DNA from 2 places in the Ruminococcus sp. OA3 genome. Region 1 is predicted to be linked to the other one. Evidence: riboswitches for the same ligand, from Rfam matches in the RefSeq annotation. Region 1 holds a riboswitch; the other holds the start of a gene.
The links. Region 1 has a riboswitch for thiamine pyrophosphate ahead of thiM (hydroxyethylthiazole kinase). Riboswitches for the same ligand answer to the same signal wherever they lie in the genome.
Positions count from the first base shown of each region.

Region 2: linked by a shared signal. The riboswitch ahead of MCG98_RS08930 (energy-coupled thiamine transporter ThiT) and the one ahead of thiM (hydroxyethylthiazole kinase) in region 1 are both predicted to bind thiamine pyrophosphate.

Region 1 covers NZ_JAKNTO010000001.1:2,174,311-2,182,064, reverse strand. The annotation lists gene MCG98_RS09895 (ABC transporter ATP-binding protein) at 1-267, opposite strand, end outside; gene MCG98_RS09890 (GntR family transcriptional regulator) at 264-635, opposite strand; gene MCG98_RS09885 (SEC-C metal-binding domain-containing protein) at 800-1,300, opposite strand; gene MCG98_RS09880 (phosphatase) at 1,456-2,196, shown strand; gene cytX (putative hydroxymethylpyrimidine transporter CytX) at 2,137-3,336, opposite strand; gene thiD (bifunctional hydroxymethylpyrimidine kinase/phosphomethylpyrimidine kinase) at 3,357-4,136, opposite strand; gene MCG98_RS09865 (HAD family phosphatase) at 4,136-4,795, opposite strand; gene thiE (thiamine phosphate synthase) at 4,799-5,428, opposite strand; gene thiM (hydroxyethylthiazole kinase) at 5,415-6,230, opposite strand; TPP riboswitch at 6,503-6,615, opposite strand; tRNA gene MCG98_RS09850 (tRNA-Gly) at 6,777-6,847, shown strand; gene MCG98_RS09845 (MATE family efflux transporter) at 6,945-7,754, shown strand, end outside.
Region 2 covers NZ_JAKNTO010000001.1:1,961,478-1,969,231, reverse strand. The annotation lists gene hcp (hydroxylamine reductase) at 1-637, opposite strand, end outside; gene MCG98_RS08940 (4Fe-4S binding protein) at 678-1,313, opposite strand; gene MCG98_RS08935 (Crp/Fnr family transcriptional regulator) at 1,410-2,090, shown strand; gene MCG98_RS08930 (energy-coupled thiamine transporter ThiT) at 2,144-2,803, opposite strand; TPP riboswitch at 2,842-2,942, opposite strand; gene MCG98_RS08925 (DUF3781 domain-containing protein) at 3,006-3,254, opposite strand; gene MCG98_RS08920 (excinuclease ABC subunit UvrA) at 3,305-5,548, opposite strand; gene MCG98_RS08915 (AraC family transcriptional regulator) at 5,687-6,550, shown strand; gene MCG98_RS08910 (ATP-binding cassette domain-containing protein) at 6,577-7,754, opposite strand, start outside.

The DNA of each region.
Region 1 (7,754 bases):
AGAAGCATTCGGAAAATAATACTGGTCATCAGAAATGAAAAACAGTTTTTCCTTAGCAACCCTGTTCTCATATACAGGCGTTCCATCGATCAGCACTTCTCCGGTATCTGGTTTCAAAATACCGCTGACAATTCTCAGAAATGTACTTTTCCCGGCTCCGTTCGTTCCGACCAGTCCAAAAACTGCCCCCTCGCGAATATCTGCGCTCATATCATGAATCGCCTGTACATCGCCGAACTGCTTGCGGATATTCTTTATTTCAATCATCGGCTCCCCTCCTTATAGATTGTATCTACATGAGAATACATGTCTGTCTTTTCAATTCCCAAATCATATCCCTGCGCAAGCAGCATATCCAGGTCATCAAAGAAGCAGCGTCTTCTCTCGGTAATAAAACTCGTTCTGGAAGAAACAAAGTTCCCCCGTCCTTTAATGGGATAGATATATCCCTGCTGCTCAAGAAGCCCGTATGCCCTCTGGATAGTGTTTGGATTGATTGACAATTCCATGGCCAGATTTCTGACAGACGGCATCTGTTCGTTTTCTTTTAAAACCCCTTTAATGATTAACATCTGCAGTTTCTCGGTAATCTGTTCGTAAAGCGGCCTGCGGTCCTGATAATCCAACACAATCATGAATGCCTCCTTCCACCACTTGTGTATCAAGTGTACTAATGGTATTAATACACTTATACTATATAAAAACCCTGACACATTCGTCAAGGCTTTTATGATTTTTTTATATTTACTATGAAAGTTCCGGACAGCGTCTGTGCATCTGTGCAAGCAGACATGTCCGTTTACTTACCGCAGCATTTTTTATATTTTTTACCGCTTCCGCATGGACATGGATCGTTTCTTCCGACTTTGTGTCCCTTTACAATCGTACCGGATTTCTTCTGTTCCAGATACAGCTCTTTCATGTGCTCCGGTGTAAAGATATCATTCCATGCCGGGAGCTCATAAAGCCAGTCAGCTTTCGCATCAACCATGTTTTTATACAGCAGCTCTTTATCAAATCCCAGATTGACCGTGGTATCCTCATCCATCTCTTCGATTGGATTCGCTTCCTTCAGGCTGTCATTGATGCCGTCCAGAAAACCGACCATCGTCATCACATCGATCTCATATTTTTCGGCCAGCTCTTTTACCGTTCCGGTCACAACCTCATCCGGATCTGCAAGCAGCTGTTCATAGATTCCTTTTTCAACCAGAAAATATTCTGCCCAGAATTTCTGAAGTTTCCCCTTATCTGCGTTCTGATCATACGCAATTTTTCTCCACTGTTCTAATAAACTCATTTATACGTCCCTTCTTTCACTTCGTACTTCCACCACGCCCGTGATGCTAACAGATATAGTATATATGATACAGACTTTTTTTTCAACTGCTTTTATTTTATCTGATTTTCATTATAATAAGTGTAGATGCCCAACATCACAGGAGGAGAATAATCATGAAAGACGTATTAGACGCGCACACACACACCATCGTCAGCGGACACGCATACAACACCATGACAGAGATGATGCAGGCAGCTGCCGAAAAGAATCTCGAACTGCTTGCGATCACCGATCACGCCCCGGCAATGCCCGGCAGTACCCATCCGTATTATTTCAGTAATTCCGATATGATCGACCGGGAGTATTACCATGAAAAATTCGGCAAAATCACCCGGTACTTAATCGGCGTTGAGTTGAATATCCTGCCGGGAGGCGACATCGACCTCGGTCCAAAAGAACTGGCTAAAATGGATGTTGCCATCGCCAGTATCCACCCGCCATGCTATCCGTGTGGTGATATTGTCGAGAACACCCGCGCTTACCTGCGTGTAATGGAGCATCCATACATCAATATCATCGGTCATCCGGATGACGGCCGTTTTCCTGTACACATGGAAGCGCTGGTAGAGGGTGCCAGAAAACACGGCAAGGTTCTGGAGCTGAACAATCACTCCCTGGATTCAAGAACCACCCGCCGCGGCGCCCGTGATATCGACCGCGGGATGCTGCTGCTCTGCAAAAAATACGGCCAGCCGGTCATCGTCAACAGTGACGCCCATACGGATACTGAGATCGGCAATCACGCAGCTGCTTTTCAGCTGATTGAAGAAACCGGCTTTCCGGCAGATCTGGTATTAAACACATCCGTCAGTCTTTTTCTGAAATACACCAACCTTTCGCACAAGAACGCTTAACACGATGATGATCAGCATGACAGGAAGCGTCTGCCCGACCGGTGTGTCAATTTTCATAAACATCCGGTAGCCCAGAAAGCCTGTACCCCAGAGGATCAGATTCACCCAATCTGCACTGCAATCATCACGCTTACGTTTCAGGATAAAAAAATCTGCAATCTGGATTGCTATCATAGGCGCGAAGACAGATCCGATCAAATAAAGAAAACCCTCGAAGCTTTGAATCGGAGTAAAGACTGCGAGCAATATACCGATCACCGCCACACCGATCGCCATCGGCTTTTCCTTTAGTCTCCGCGAAATACTCTCTGCGCTCACACCTGCAGAAAATGCATCGAGATACGTCGTAGTCACCGTTGACACCACAAGAATGACAACACCTGCAATTCCGAGCCCCGCCTGGAGTAAAATCTTCGATATGTCTGTCTCCCCCGTAAAAATAGCGGCTCCCATTCCTATGGCGTACATCCAGCAGCTCCCCGCAAAATAAATAAGCGTACTGACCACGGTAGCCTGCCGTGGTTTTTTTGCATCCCGCGTATAATCCGATATAAGGGGCAGCCAGGACAGCGGCATCGCCGCACTCAGTTCTACAGCCGCACCGAAACTCAGGCTTTCCTCTGTGGATACTGCTGGTGTACCTTTGAATACGACCGTGCTTAAAATGACAGTCAGTATAAACAATGCTCCCATGGCAATATAGTTCAGCTTACTGATATTTTTAATGCCCACGGCGATCCACAGGATAATCAATGCGCCGATTGCCAGACACCATATCCATGCCTGGTCGATTCCCCACAGCTTGCCTGTGATAACAGTCGTCGCCAGTGCTCCGTTGATGATCATGATGGCAGTCCATCCCACCAGCTGCAGCACATTCAGTACAGCAAACAGCAGCGCCCCTCTGTTCCCGAACGACATTTTCACAGTCTCCATCGCACTTTTTCCCGTCCGGCCTCCGATGAGTCCGGCAAGGAAGAACAACAGACACCCGATCACATGTCCGAGCAGGATAGCTGCTGTTCCCTTCTGCATGCCCAGCGGTGCAATATAGGTACCCGTCAATATTTCAGCGATCGACACCGCAGCACCGAACCAGATCAGCCCATTGCCAAGCGTCGATGTTTTCTTTTCCTCCACTTCACGATTCCCCCTTTATATCAGATTTTAAACATGTGATTGAGCGGACCGCTGCCGCGCCCCAGGTTGAGATTGGCGCGCAATGCCCCCGATATATATGTCTTGGCAGATTTTACACTGTCAGTCAGCGTGTCCCCTTTTGCCAGACCGCACGCAATCGCAGAGGACAGTGTACACCCTGTTCCATGGGTGTTTGGATTGCTGATGCGCTCACCATTCAGCCATTCAAAACTGCCGTCCGCATACAGCAGGTCATTGGCATCATTCAGGTCATGACCGCCTTTTATCAGCACTGCTCCCTTTGTGAAATCTGCTATTTTCACAGCCGCTTTCTCCATATCTGCCGCTGATTTTATTTCCATCCCGCAGAGTACCTCCGCCTCCGGTATATTCGGTGTAATCACCTCTGCAAGCGGTATCAGCGTATGAATCAAAGTCTCGGAGGCATCCTCAGCCAGCAGCCGGCTTCCACTCGTTGATACCATCACGGGATCCGCCACAATATGGTGTGCCCTGTATTCGTTTAATTTATCTGCAATCACCTCGATCAGGGCCGCCGAAGATACCATCCCGATCTTTACGGCATCCGGATAAATATCTTTAAAAATACAGTCCAGCTGATTAGCCAGAAATTCCGGCGTCACTTCCATTATGCCATAGACTCCCGTAGTATTCTGTGCCGTCAGCGCCGTGATCGCACTCATGGCATACAGTCCGTGCGCCGTAACTGTCTTGATATCCGCCTGAATACCGGCGCCTCCGCTCGAATCACTGCCCGCAATCGTCAATACTGTTTTCATCAGATTTTATGTTCTCCTTCCATCATTTCCCCAAAGTCATAGATATACCGGTCAGCAAGCGCTATCATGGCATCCTTTTCGTATTCTGAGTACCGGTCATATACTCCGACTGCAAAAAATCCGCCCGCCCTGGCACCTTCGATTCCTTTTAAAATATCCTCAAACACGGCACATTCCTCCGGTTTTACATCCAGTCTAAAAGCTGCCTCCTCATATATATCCGGATAACCCTTTCCCCGTTTTACATCCCGGACCGTAACGATGTGTTCAAAGTACCCGTCAATTCCATTATTGAGAAGTGCCGGTCCAAACAGCTCATTATCCGACGATGTCGCCGCCGCGATCCGAATCCCCCTTTCTTTCAGCACCCTGAGATATTCCCGGACATACGGCTTCAACCCAACGGTATTTCGGTAGGCATCCTTCGCCATGGAGTACCACTCCTGTATGATCGCTTCCGGCTCTTCCTTTAATCCGAAACGTTTCACCGTATAATCGGCGGCCGCCTCAAATCCCATGGGTGTGATCGTTTCCAGGTAATCCCCAGGCAGGGAGAGATTCCGTTTTCCTAAAAATTCGATATCAACCGTTTCCCAGACCCCCATTGAATCCAGAAGTGTTCCGTCCAGGTCAAATATTGCCGCTTTAAACTCTTTCATCTTCTACTCCCTGAACATCGACACCATGTCTCTGGCAGCCTGTTCTATATCTTCTGCAGCGATAATAGCAGATACGACCGCCAGTCCGTTGATTCCGGTACCTTTAAAATGATGCACGGTTTTCTGATTGATCCCCCCGATGACAACAATCGGCAAGTCAACGGCACCGCGGATGCTCCTCAGTTCTTCCATCGTAACAGGACGTGCATCTGTCTTGGTATCCGTAGGATACATTGCTCCCACACCCAGGTAATCTGCACCGTCTCTCACAGCCTGTTCCGCTTCAGAGAGCCTGGCGGCGGATACGCCGACAATCTTATCCTCACCGATGATACTGCGCACAACCCTGGCAGGAAGGTCACTCTGTCCGACATGTACGCCGTCTGCATCGACAGCCAGCGCAATGTCCACACGGTCATTGATGATCAGCGGTACCTGATATCTTCTGGTGATCTCACGGATGTTCATTGCCGTCCGGTAAAACTCCATGGATGAACAATCCTTTTCCCTGAGCTGAATCACGGTGCATCCGCCTTTTATCGCTTTCTCCACCGCCTCTTCCAGCGTTTCCGTACTCATCAGTTCCCGATCTGTACACAGGTACAAAGTATAATCAATATTATGCTTCCTCAATTTTTCCCATCTCCTCTATCATCTGTTCATTCAGTATGGACAGCGCATCAATCAGTGCCACGTGAAAGCTGCCGGTTCCCGTGTGTCCTGCTTTTTCATATGCGATTTCTCCGGCAATTCCCATAGACATCACGCCTGCCGCTGCCGCTGTAAATGCATCCTGTCTCATTCCCGCATAACCGCCGGTAATTGCGCTCGCCATACATCCGGTTCCCGTAATCTTTGAAAGCATTGGATGTCCGTTAAAAATCCTGACAGCGCGGCTTGCGTCCGTTACGACATCAACGGCACCTGTGACGGCAACTGTGCAGGAGAGCTTCTCAGCCGCCGATTTTGCTACCGCCAGTGCGTCTTTATCGCTGTCCTCCTCTGATGTGTCTACCCCCTTGGTGGATGCTGACAGACCCGCAACAAAAGACACCTCCGAGAGGTTCCCACGCAAAATGCTGATCTCAACCTGCTCCAGAATTCTCTGTGTCGTCTCATTTCTAAGTTTTGACGCTCCCGCTCCCACCGGATCAAAGACAACGGGAATCCCCAGTTCATTCGCCTTTTTTCCCGCAAGGATCATGGACTCTATGGTTCTCTGATTCAGTGTTCCAATATTGATGACCAGCGCTGAGGAAATGGACGTGATATCGGCGGCTTCCAGAATATCATCCGCCATAATTGGAGAAGCTCCTATGGCAAGCAGGGCGTTCGCACAGTCATTGACTGTCACATAATTTGTAATGTTGTGGACAAGGGGGGCCGTATTTCTCATCCCGGTGTTCAGTTTTGCTGCTTCCTGTTTTACACTCATTTTTTTCTCTCCTTTTTCTCTTGAATTATAATTGCAAACGTAACAAAGTGAACAAGTCCACTTCAACTCCCTAAATCCCTCACTCATGAGGGACTTGTACACTTTGTGCGCCAATGTGCAGCTGCAAAGCAGCCTTCCTATGCACATTGTGTGCATCCCCCGGAGGGTTTTTGTATACCAGGAAAGTTATAGCTTTGCGCATAGAACAAATTGGAGTACTTTCCTGGTATATAAAAAAATGCCCGGGTGCAAATCCCCAGGCATTCTATTCCATACTGTGTTTGTTTGCTCCCTACGACGGTATTAACCGACAGGTTCAAAGGGTCAGGTGCGCCACTTGCTGTGCGCTGCCTTCTCAACTGCATCAGTTCCCCTGCAATTATAAAATTTTAATTGTATTATAGCAACATTGTCTTCTGTTTGCAAGCTTTGCAGAACATCTGAAAGGCAATGGTGTTGTTATTTCAGGAATAAATTCATTTTTTAAAATTCAAATCCTGCCTAAACACTTGATTTTTCAGGAAAAACTGTTATAATAAATGACATGCAGATATAGTTTATCGGTAGAATGCTAGCTTCCCAAGCTGGAGAGGGGGGTTCGATTCCCCTTATCTGCTGTCAGTTTGAAAGCGGAATAGCTTTCCTTTTTGGAGAGCTATTCCTTTTTACGTTATGCGTCAATTAGGATATGCAGTGAATCATGGGGAGGGTAGGATGACAAAAGAAAAGAACAGTGAAATTACATTTACGGAAGGTTCCGTTTTTCAGGCTATTGTACGGTTTGCTCTGCCTGTGTTGGGTGCACTGGTGCTTCAGGCAGCATACGGCGCGGTAGATTTGCTGGTAGTAGGCCAGTTTGGCGATGCGAGCAGCATATCTGCAGTCGGAACCGGAAGTGCATTCATGCAGATGGTAACTTTCATTATAACCAGTCTTGCCATGGGTGCAACGGTAGTGATCGGTCAGCATATCGGCGAAAAAAAACCAGAAGAAGCCGGTAATACGGTCGGTACCTCCATTGTACTGTTTGTGGTCATCGGTATTATAGCAACTATACTGCTGGAAGTATTCGCAGGGAACATTGCACACCTCCTGCAGGTACCGGCGGAATCGTTTGACAAAGCCGTCACCTATATCCGTATCTGCTCCGGCGGTATTCTGATCATTATCGCCTATAATGTCATCAGCAGTATCCTTCGCGGTGTCGGGAATGCCAATCTTCCTTTCCTGTTCGTCGGTATCGCATGCATCGTTAATATTATTGGAGACCTGTTGCTTGTCGGAGTTTTCAAGATGGACGTGGCAGGTGCTGCGCTGGCCACAATCGCCGCCCAGGGAGTGTCCGTGGCGGCTTCCCTGATCGTACTGAGACGTCAGGATCTTCCCATCTCGTTTTCCTTCAGACAGTGCAGGATAATCTCAAGGGAACTGCGGCTGATCCTGAAAATAGGGGTTCCCATCGCTCTTCAGGAAACCATGGTACAGATTTCCTTTCTGGTCATCAATTCCATCATCAATGGTATG
Region 2 (7,754 bases), 210 kb from region 1:
CAGATAATGACACTTCGGCGGGAGCAGGTGTTCCAAAAGTTTCTGTATTTGCACGGTCAAGCAGTTCCATGCAGCTTAAATTCACCTTACCTGTTTCCATCACAACAGGAAGCAGTTCTTCCATTCCCCAGTCCTCTGAGATAGCGGAAAGCGCCTTATAAAAAAAGTTATTGACTGCTTCGTCTTTGTAACCCAGAACTGCTGCGTGGTAAGCGTATGCAGCCACACCACGGATACCGAACAGAATCAGTGATTTCAGGGAACGGATATCTTCATCGTCATTCCACAGTTTAGACATATCATAATTTTCCGTATTTTCACACTGGGATCCGCATGCGCTGCATCCAGGCACAACGATTGTTTTCTCACCATTCACACGTCCGATCAGGTTTCTAATCGTTTCATCATTGAAGTTTACATTGGTAAGTGTCGCAAACAACCCATCGATGATGATCTGATCCGTGTTTTTTGTTTTGGGGTTGTTGCCGCAGGCGCGGGCCAGGCCAATCAGCGCACCAGTGAGCTCATCCTGCAGTTTCGCCGTATCTGCAGATTTACCGCAGACACCCGCATTTCCTGTACAGCCGGAACATCCCGCTGTTTGTTCACACTGAAAACAAAACATTTTTTGACTCATAGTAGAATCTCCTCTCTTCTTCTTTTACTATAATTGCAATTTATTCTAAGACACGCCCATTTTTAGAAATGGTAACTGTCTGCCATGGAATACGTTTTCCGCTGTTTTCAAGCGCTGTCATCGCCGCATGTTCAATACCGGCGCAACAGGGGACTTCCATCCGGACCACCGTCACGCTCCTGATATGATTCTGTCTGATGATCTGAGTCAGCTTTTCACTGTAATCGCCGTCGTCCAGTTTCGGACATCCGACCAGTGTCACTCTGCCGTGCATAAACTCCTGATGGAAATTTCCATAAGCATACGCCGTGCAGTCGGCAGCGATCAGCAGATCCGCCCCTTCGAGAAAAGGAGCATTTACAGCCACCAGCTTTATCTGCACCGGCCATTGCCTCAGCTGGGACGATGCCACGGGCACAGGCTGCACCGGTCCGGCTTTTTTCTTCTGATTGGCGGCGACAGCCTCTCTGTCATAGTCGGCCGCTTCACGTTCTACGAAATGAATCGCATCGACTGGACATGCGGGGAGACAATCACCCAGACCGTCACAGTAGTCATCCCGCAGCAGCTTCGCCTTGCCGCCTGTCACCCCTATCGCACCCTCATGACAGGCATTTGCACACAGGCCGCATCCATTGCATTTTTCTTCATCTATCTGGATAATTCTTCGAACCATTTTTGTTTTCCTCCTGTCTGTTTTCTTGACTTTATGGGTACAGTATAATAGAATCATTCCAACAAGTATGTTGTTATAACAACAAAGGAGCAAAAAATGGATTATATTTTTTTATCAAAGACTTTACTGTTCCGAGGGGATTCTCCTGAAGAAATTGAAATCATGTTGAACTGCCTGGGATGTGAACGGAAAACGTTTAAAAGAGGGGAAGTAATCTATCACGCCGGTGACATTGTCCAGTCTCTTGGCATCGTCATGTCAGGTCGGGCGCAAATTGAAAATGATGATCTGTGGGGGAATAAAAGTGTACTGGACAGTCTGGGACCAGGTCAGGTCTTTGCAGAGACGTACGCCTGTGTTCCGGGCGAACCTCTGATGGTGAGTGTTACAGCGACCGAGGCGTCTGAGATCTTATTTTTAAATATCGGGCGGGTACTGAAGACCTGCCCCAATGCCTGCCAGCACCACAGCAGGCTGGTCAGCAATCTGCTCACCATCTCTGCTCAGAAAAATCTGAACCTGTCCCGGCGGATCTTCCACACATCATCGAAATCTATCCGGGGAAGGCTGATGTCGTATCTGTCATTTCAGGCTGCCCGTCAGGGGTGTTATGAATTTACCATACCGTTTAACCGTCAGCAGCTTGCAGACTATCTGAGCGTGGACCGCAGTGCCATGTCAAATGAACTGAGTAAAATGCAGAGAGAGGGATTATTGTCTGTTGACAGGAATCATTTCTGCCTCAAAGAAGACATGGCAGATTTTGGAGGTGAATAAGCGAAGTCAGAAACACCTGCAGTGTATGGACAGGGAAAGTTCTGAGTTCTATATTAATTGATCGCCATCTCTTTTACCCGTGCCAGGGCTTTGCTGACAGACGGAATCATCAGAATCACGATTGTCAGTATCCCCTCAGCAAAAATATACGCTGCATTATATGCAAGTGAGTACGACAGTGCCCCCCATCCTGCCCACGCATATTCCCCGAAAAACAGCCATCCGGAGAGAACCGAGAATACGTAGCGTCCCAGGATACCGATGATGTACCCCTTCAGCAGCCCTCGCCTGGACTTTGCAAAGAGTCCGGAGAGTCCAAATGCGCCGAAAGCAAGCAGATAGTCGACGATGATCTGTATCGGAAACAGAATATACGGCCCCAGCAGAAACTGCAGCACGCCATAGGCTGTCGCGCTTAAAAGACCCGCCCCCAGACCGTAAAAATATCCCGGCAGGCAGATAAACAGCATGCTGCAAAGCGTGACCGCACCGCCGAACGGAAATTCATAGACCTTCAGCATGGACAACACGGATGCCAGAGCAACCGACATGGCACAGAACACCAGCTGCCGTGCATTCATGTGTTTTCTTTTTCCTCTGCCAGCAATAACCGAAGCCAGGATCAGCAAAGCCGCCAGCAATATCCCCACAGCCGCGTATCCCCCTGACGTGAGCGCATATCCATCCTCCGAAGCCTTAACAAAAAATGACATCAAAAAAACCTCCTTAGACAGAATTCAGGAGGGTTCTACTGATAATTACACTGCTTCCTTACGCCGGCATGATCCGGATCAAGTAGTGAGGGTCAACACATATGGTTCTCTCAGCCCGAAGGCTCCCCTAGCTGAATACTGTATGTTATTCTTTCCTGATTATAGCATTTGACCGGAGAATGTCAATAGAAGATGTATCTTTTCATTTCGCAGCATGTGCCGTGATAATGGTATAACTATATGCATTTACCGTAATGATGCAGGCATCCGTTCTCACATACCAGTTTTTCCCGTTTCTTGTGATAACAGCATTGGGAGAATTGATTTTTATTTTGCACCATTCGACCACATCATCTGTATCTAAAGACAAATTTCTTTTTATTCTCACCACACCCAGTTTCGTTGTATGCAGTCTGTCCAGTTTTTTCAGCAATTCATGATCTTCATTCATTCTTAACCTACCGCCATTCCTTTGTTGAAATTCTGTTTTTCTTTGCTGTCTCACCGTTCACACGAGGCCCGCAGGCTATCGGCGGTCAGCGTGTTTGCGTTCCTCAGCATATCCACCGGCGTTCCTGCGAATACCACCTCGCCCCCATTTTTGCCTCCATCCGGTCCGATGTCGATAATCCAATCCGCCCGTTTCATCACATCAAGATTGTGTTCGATCACCACCAGGGTGTTATCACGGGACACGATCATATCGAACAGCTCCATCAGATTCTGGATATCAGACATGTGCAGGCCGGTGGTTGGCTCGTCCATCACAATAATTTTGCCCCTCTTCCCCAGTTTCTTCGCCAGCTTGATCCTCTGGCGTTCGCCGCCGGACAGTGTCCCAAGCGGCTGTCCCAGCGTCAGATAGGATAGCCCCACCTGCTTCATCACCTTCAGCCGTCTTCTGATTCCGGCATCCTCGAACACTTCCAGCGCCTGTGAAGCAGTCAGGCTCAAAATCTCCACAATATTTTTCCCTTTATAGGTACAGGCGAGTGCCTCCTGATTATAACGCAGCCCTCCGCAGGCCTCGCACTCTGTCACAATCGGATCCATGAAAGCAAGTTCTGTCACGATAACCCCCTTGCCGCCGCACACCGGACATGCACCTGTGGAATTGAAGCTGAACAGGCCGTCCGGCTTTCCGCTCTCCCGCGCCAGCAGCTTCCGTATTTCATCGAAAAAGCCGAGGTAGGAGGCAGGCGTGGAGCGGTTCGTCGCCGTGATGGGGCCCTGGTCCACCATCACAATATCGCTTTCATACTGGCTGGCAAACACTTTGGAGATCAGCGTGCTCTTTCCGGAACCGGCCACACCGGTCACAACGGTCATAATCCCAAGTGGGATGTCCACATCTACATGTTTCAGGTTATGGAGGCAGGCATTCCGGACGGGCAGCATGCCCGCCGGCTGTCGGGGATTTGGCTTCAATGGCATTTTCTGCCGCATTGCCCTGCCTGTAAGGGTATCGGCTTTCAGTAGCTTTTGATAACTGCCCGCAAACACGATCTCCCCGCCGCTCTGCCCCGCCAGCGGCCCCACATCAATTACATAGTCAGCGATAGAGATGACATCTTTGTCGTGCTCCACCACAAGTACCGTATTGCCCTTGTCACGGAGCTGTCTGAGCAGATTATTCATGCGATAGACATCACGTGGATGCATACCGGCGCTGGGTTCATCAAAGATATAGGTCAGCCCTGTCAAACTGCTGCCCATGTACCGGACCAGCTTCAGACGCTGTGCCTCACCGCCGGACAGTGAAGGAGTTTCCCGGTTGAGATGCAGATACGGCAGGCCGATCTCTATCATCCTGTCCACCCCCTCTATCATCGTCTGTATCAGAACCCCCACCGTCTGATCTGATATCTGTGACAGAACTTCACGAAGCTGGGTCAGCTCCATTCCGCACATATCCGCGATGGAATATCCTCCAATCCTGCAGTTCAATACCGTATCATTCAGGCGCTTTCCGCGGCAGTCGGTACACTCGATCTCTGAAATCAGATTTTGTGACTTATCCTGAGTATGCCTGCTTTTGCTGCTGATATCACGGTTCAGAAGCGTTTTCGTATATTTATGAAACAGACCGGTCACTTTCGGATTTTCCGGCTCACCCCTGCCGTCACGCGAACCATACAGAAGCAGATTGTATTCCTCCCCGGTATACTCCCGGACCGGCTTGTCCAGGTCGAACAGCCCGGACCCGGCATACTGCTTCCAGTACCAGGAACCGGGCCGGAACAGGGAATCCTTCACGCAGCCTTCCTTCCAGGACTTATCTGGTTCTATGATGGCTTCCACGTCTACTTTAACAATCTTCCCAAGACCGGAACATGTTTTGCACATCCCCGCCGGGTCATTAAAGGAAAAGCAGGATGCCGTCCCCACATACGGCCGTCCGATCCTGGAAAACAAAAGCCGCAGGCTGGAATACAGACCGCTGATCGTTCCCACTGTGGAACGGGAGTTGCCTCCCAGAGGAGACTGGTCCACCACGACGGACGCCGTCAGATTGTCAATACGCTCGGCGGCGGGCTTAGGATATTTGGGCAGCCTGGCCCGTACGAACGCCGGATAGGTGGCATTCATCTGCCGCTGTGACTCGGCGGCAATGGTATCAAATACAATACTGGATTTACCGGAACCAGACACGCCGGTAAACACTGTAATTTTTTCCCTGGGGATCCTGAAACTGACGTGCTTTAAATTATTTTGAGTCAGTCCCTGCACCAGAATATCTGCCATCTGTTATACCTCATTTCGTTTGCTGTTCCTATCATACCACATGCTAATGTGCCATTCATGATAGTTTTTGCTTTTTTTGGATATGGAGATATAAAATGCACTATGTTATAATGAGAAAACCGCAAAGGAGGTGCCGGCTTGATACCATTATCCCCATTAGAGAGGGCAATCAAATACATTGAAGAACATTTAGATGAAAATATCGGCCTGACTGATGTGTCCAGGGAGACTGGCTACTCCTACTGCCATATGACGCGGCTGTTTTCTTCCGTATTAGGGGAATCGGTCGGCCGCTACATTCATCGGCGGAAGCTGTATCATGCTTCCGAAAAACTTATTTATTCTGACGATCGGATCATAGATATTGCTCTTGACAGCGGATTCCAATCATCGGAGGCGTTCAGCAGAGCATTTAAGTCTGTCTTTGGCGTCAGCCCGGTTCATTACCGGAAGGAGGGCGTTGACCTTGTAGTGAACGCCAAGAGAGAACTTACACCTCAGGATGTCAGTCACATCGCGAATAATATTTCACATTCACCTGAGATCGTCATGATGAGGGAAACAAAGGTAGCCGGCATTCGGGGAACTACATCCCTCCTGGATAACCGGCTTCCCGGATTGTGGGATGAGTTTCTGCATCTTCATGCAGGTGTTTTTGCTGATGCCGGCGTGGGATACCGCATCTGTGAAACGCAGCGGACCAGCTATACAGAAGACGGCGACGTATCATTTTCAGCCATGGTTGGCAGCCCGGTGTATGATTTTGACAAGCTTCCGGAATCACTTGCCGCAAAGACACTGCGTGGGGGAAGATATGCCGTTTTCACTCACCGCGGCACTTTCTCAAATCTGTTCAAAACTTATCAGTATATCTTCGGAACATGGCTGCCCTCATCGAAAGAGGTTCTCGACGACAGGGAAGATTTTGAAGTCTATGAGCACAAGGTAGTATCTTTTGACGATCCGGACAATGAAGTTAAAATTTTTATTCCTGTTAAATAGGAACTGTTACACAGATATAGCCGAGATTACTTTTGCGGCAGTCCCTGAGTCAAAACAATAACTGCAATTCCCTTCCTGGACATTTCCATGATCATCTCAACCGCATTTTTCTCAAGATACACGTCCACGCTTTTAAACGGTTCCACACAGACAACAATCTCCGGCGAATACAACAACCACCGGAGATAGAGTAATTTCTGTGCTTCTATCATGGTTAGCTCGGATACTTTTTTATGGATGAGGTCTTCTCCCATGTGTTTACCGCAATATTTCTGAATGCTGTTTTTTATTGATTTGTCATACCAGAAGCCGCGCATCCTCAGTCCGCGACTGATACACAAATTGTCATAAAAACTTAAATTAGAAAGAAGCTGACTTTTTGCCGGCTGTTCAATGACAACCATCGAGTACCGCTGCAGCATCCGATTTTTTTTCATCGGTTTATATTTTCTCTGGTTAATATAGATTTCTCCCTTATGCGGACGCAGCTCTCCCTTTAGAATCATTTCGATCTCCTTGACAGTGCTCCACTGGTCGGATGATATAGTGACAACCTCACCTGCATGAACTGCGAAATTGAGTCCCTCAAGACTGCCTGCAGATACATCTGAAAACCTGAGTACTTCTTTCACACCGCCGCGTGTATACTTCTTATTCAGCGAATCAAGATTAAGGCTGAAGTTCTTTTCTATTTCCAGATATCTGCTCTCGGATTTATCAGTTTCAATCAACACCTTTCCGTCAGACATGAAAACCAGTTTGTCCGCCAAGTCAGTAATCCTGTTAGGCTGATTAGCGAAAATTACAACCACGCAGTCTCCTGAGTCTCCCAATAGTTTTAGAAACTGATACAGTTCTTTTTTCTCCGGAACAGACAGATAAAGATTTCTCATATCTATCATAAAGATTTTTTTTCCGTGGATTTTTGCCTTCAGCATCTCTATTTGAATTCTCTGTATTACATTCAGCTTTTTTACCGGAGTGTCAACTGACAGTTTTATGTGAAATGCATCCATCATTTTTCTCAGTTCAAATTCCGAATTCTTTTTTCGAAAAAAGAATGGTGTCGTCTCCTGCAGGGCGAATACATTTTCGGCGAGCGTCAAAGTTTTAATAAACGAAGAATGATCATTGATCAACGTATAATTAGACTTAAATGCCCCCGTCTTTCCACTGTTGCTGATCAGTCGTCCCTCATAATACA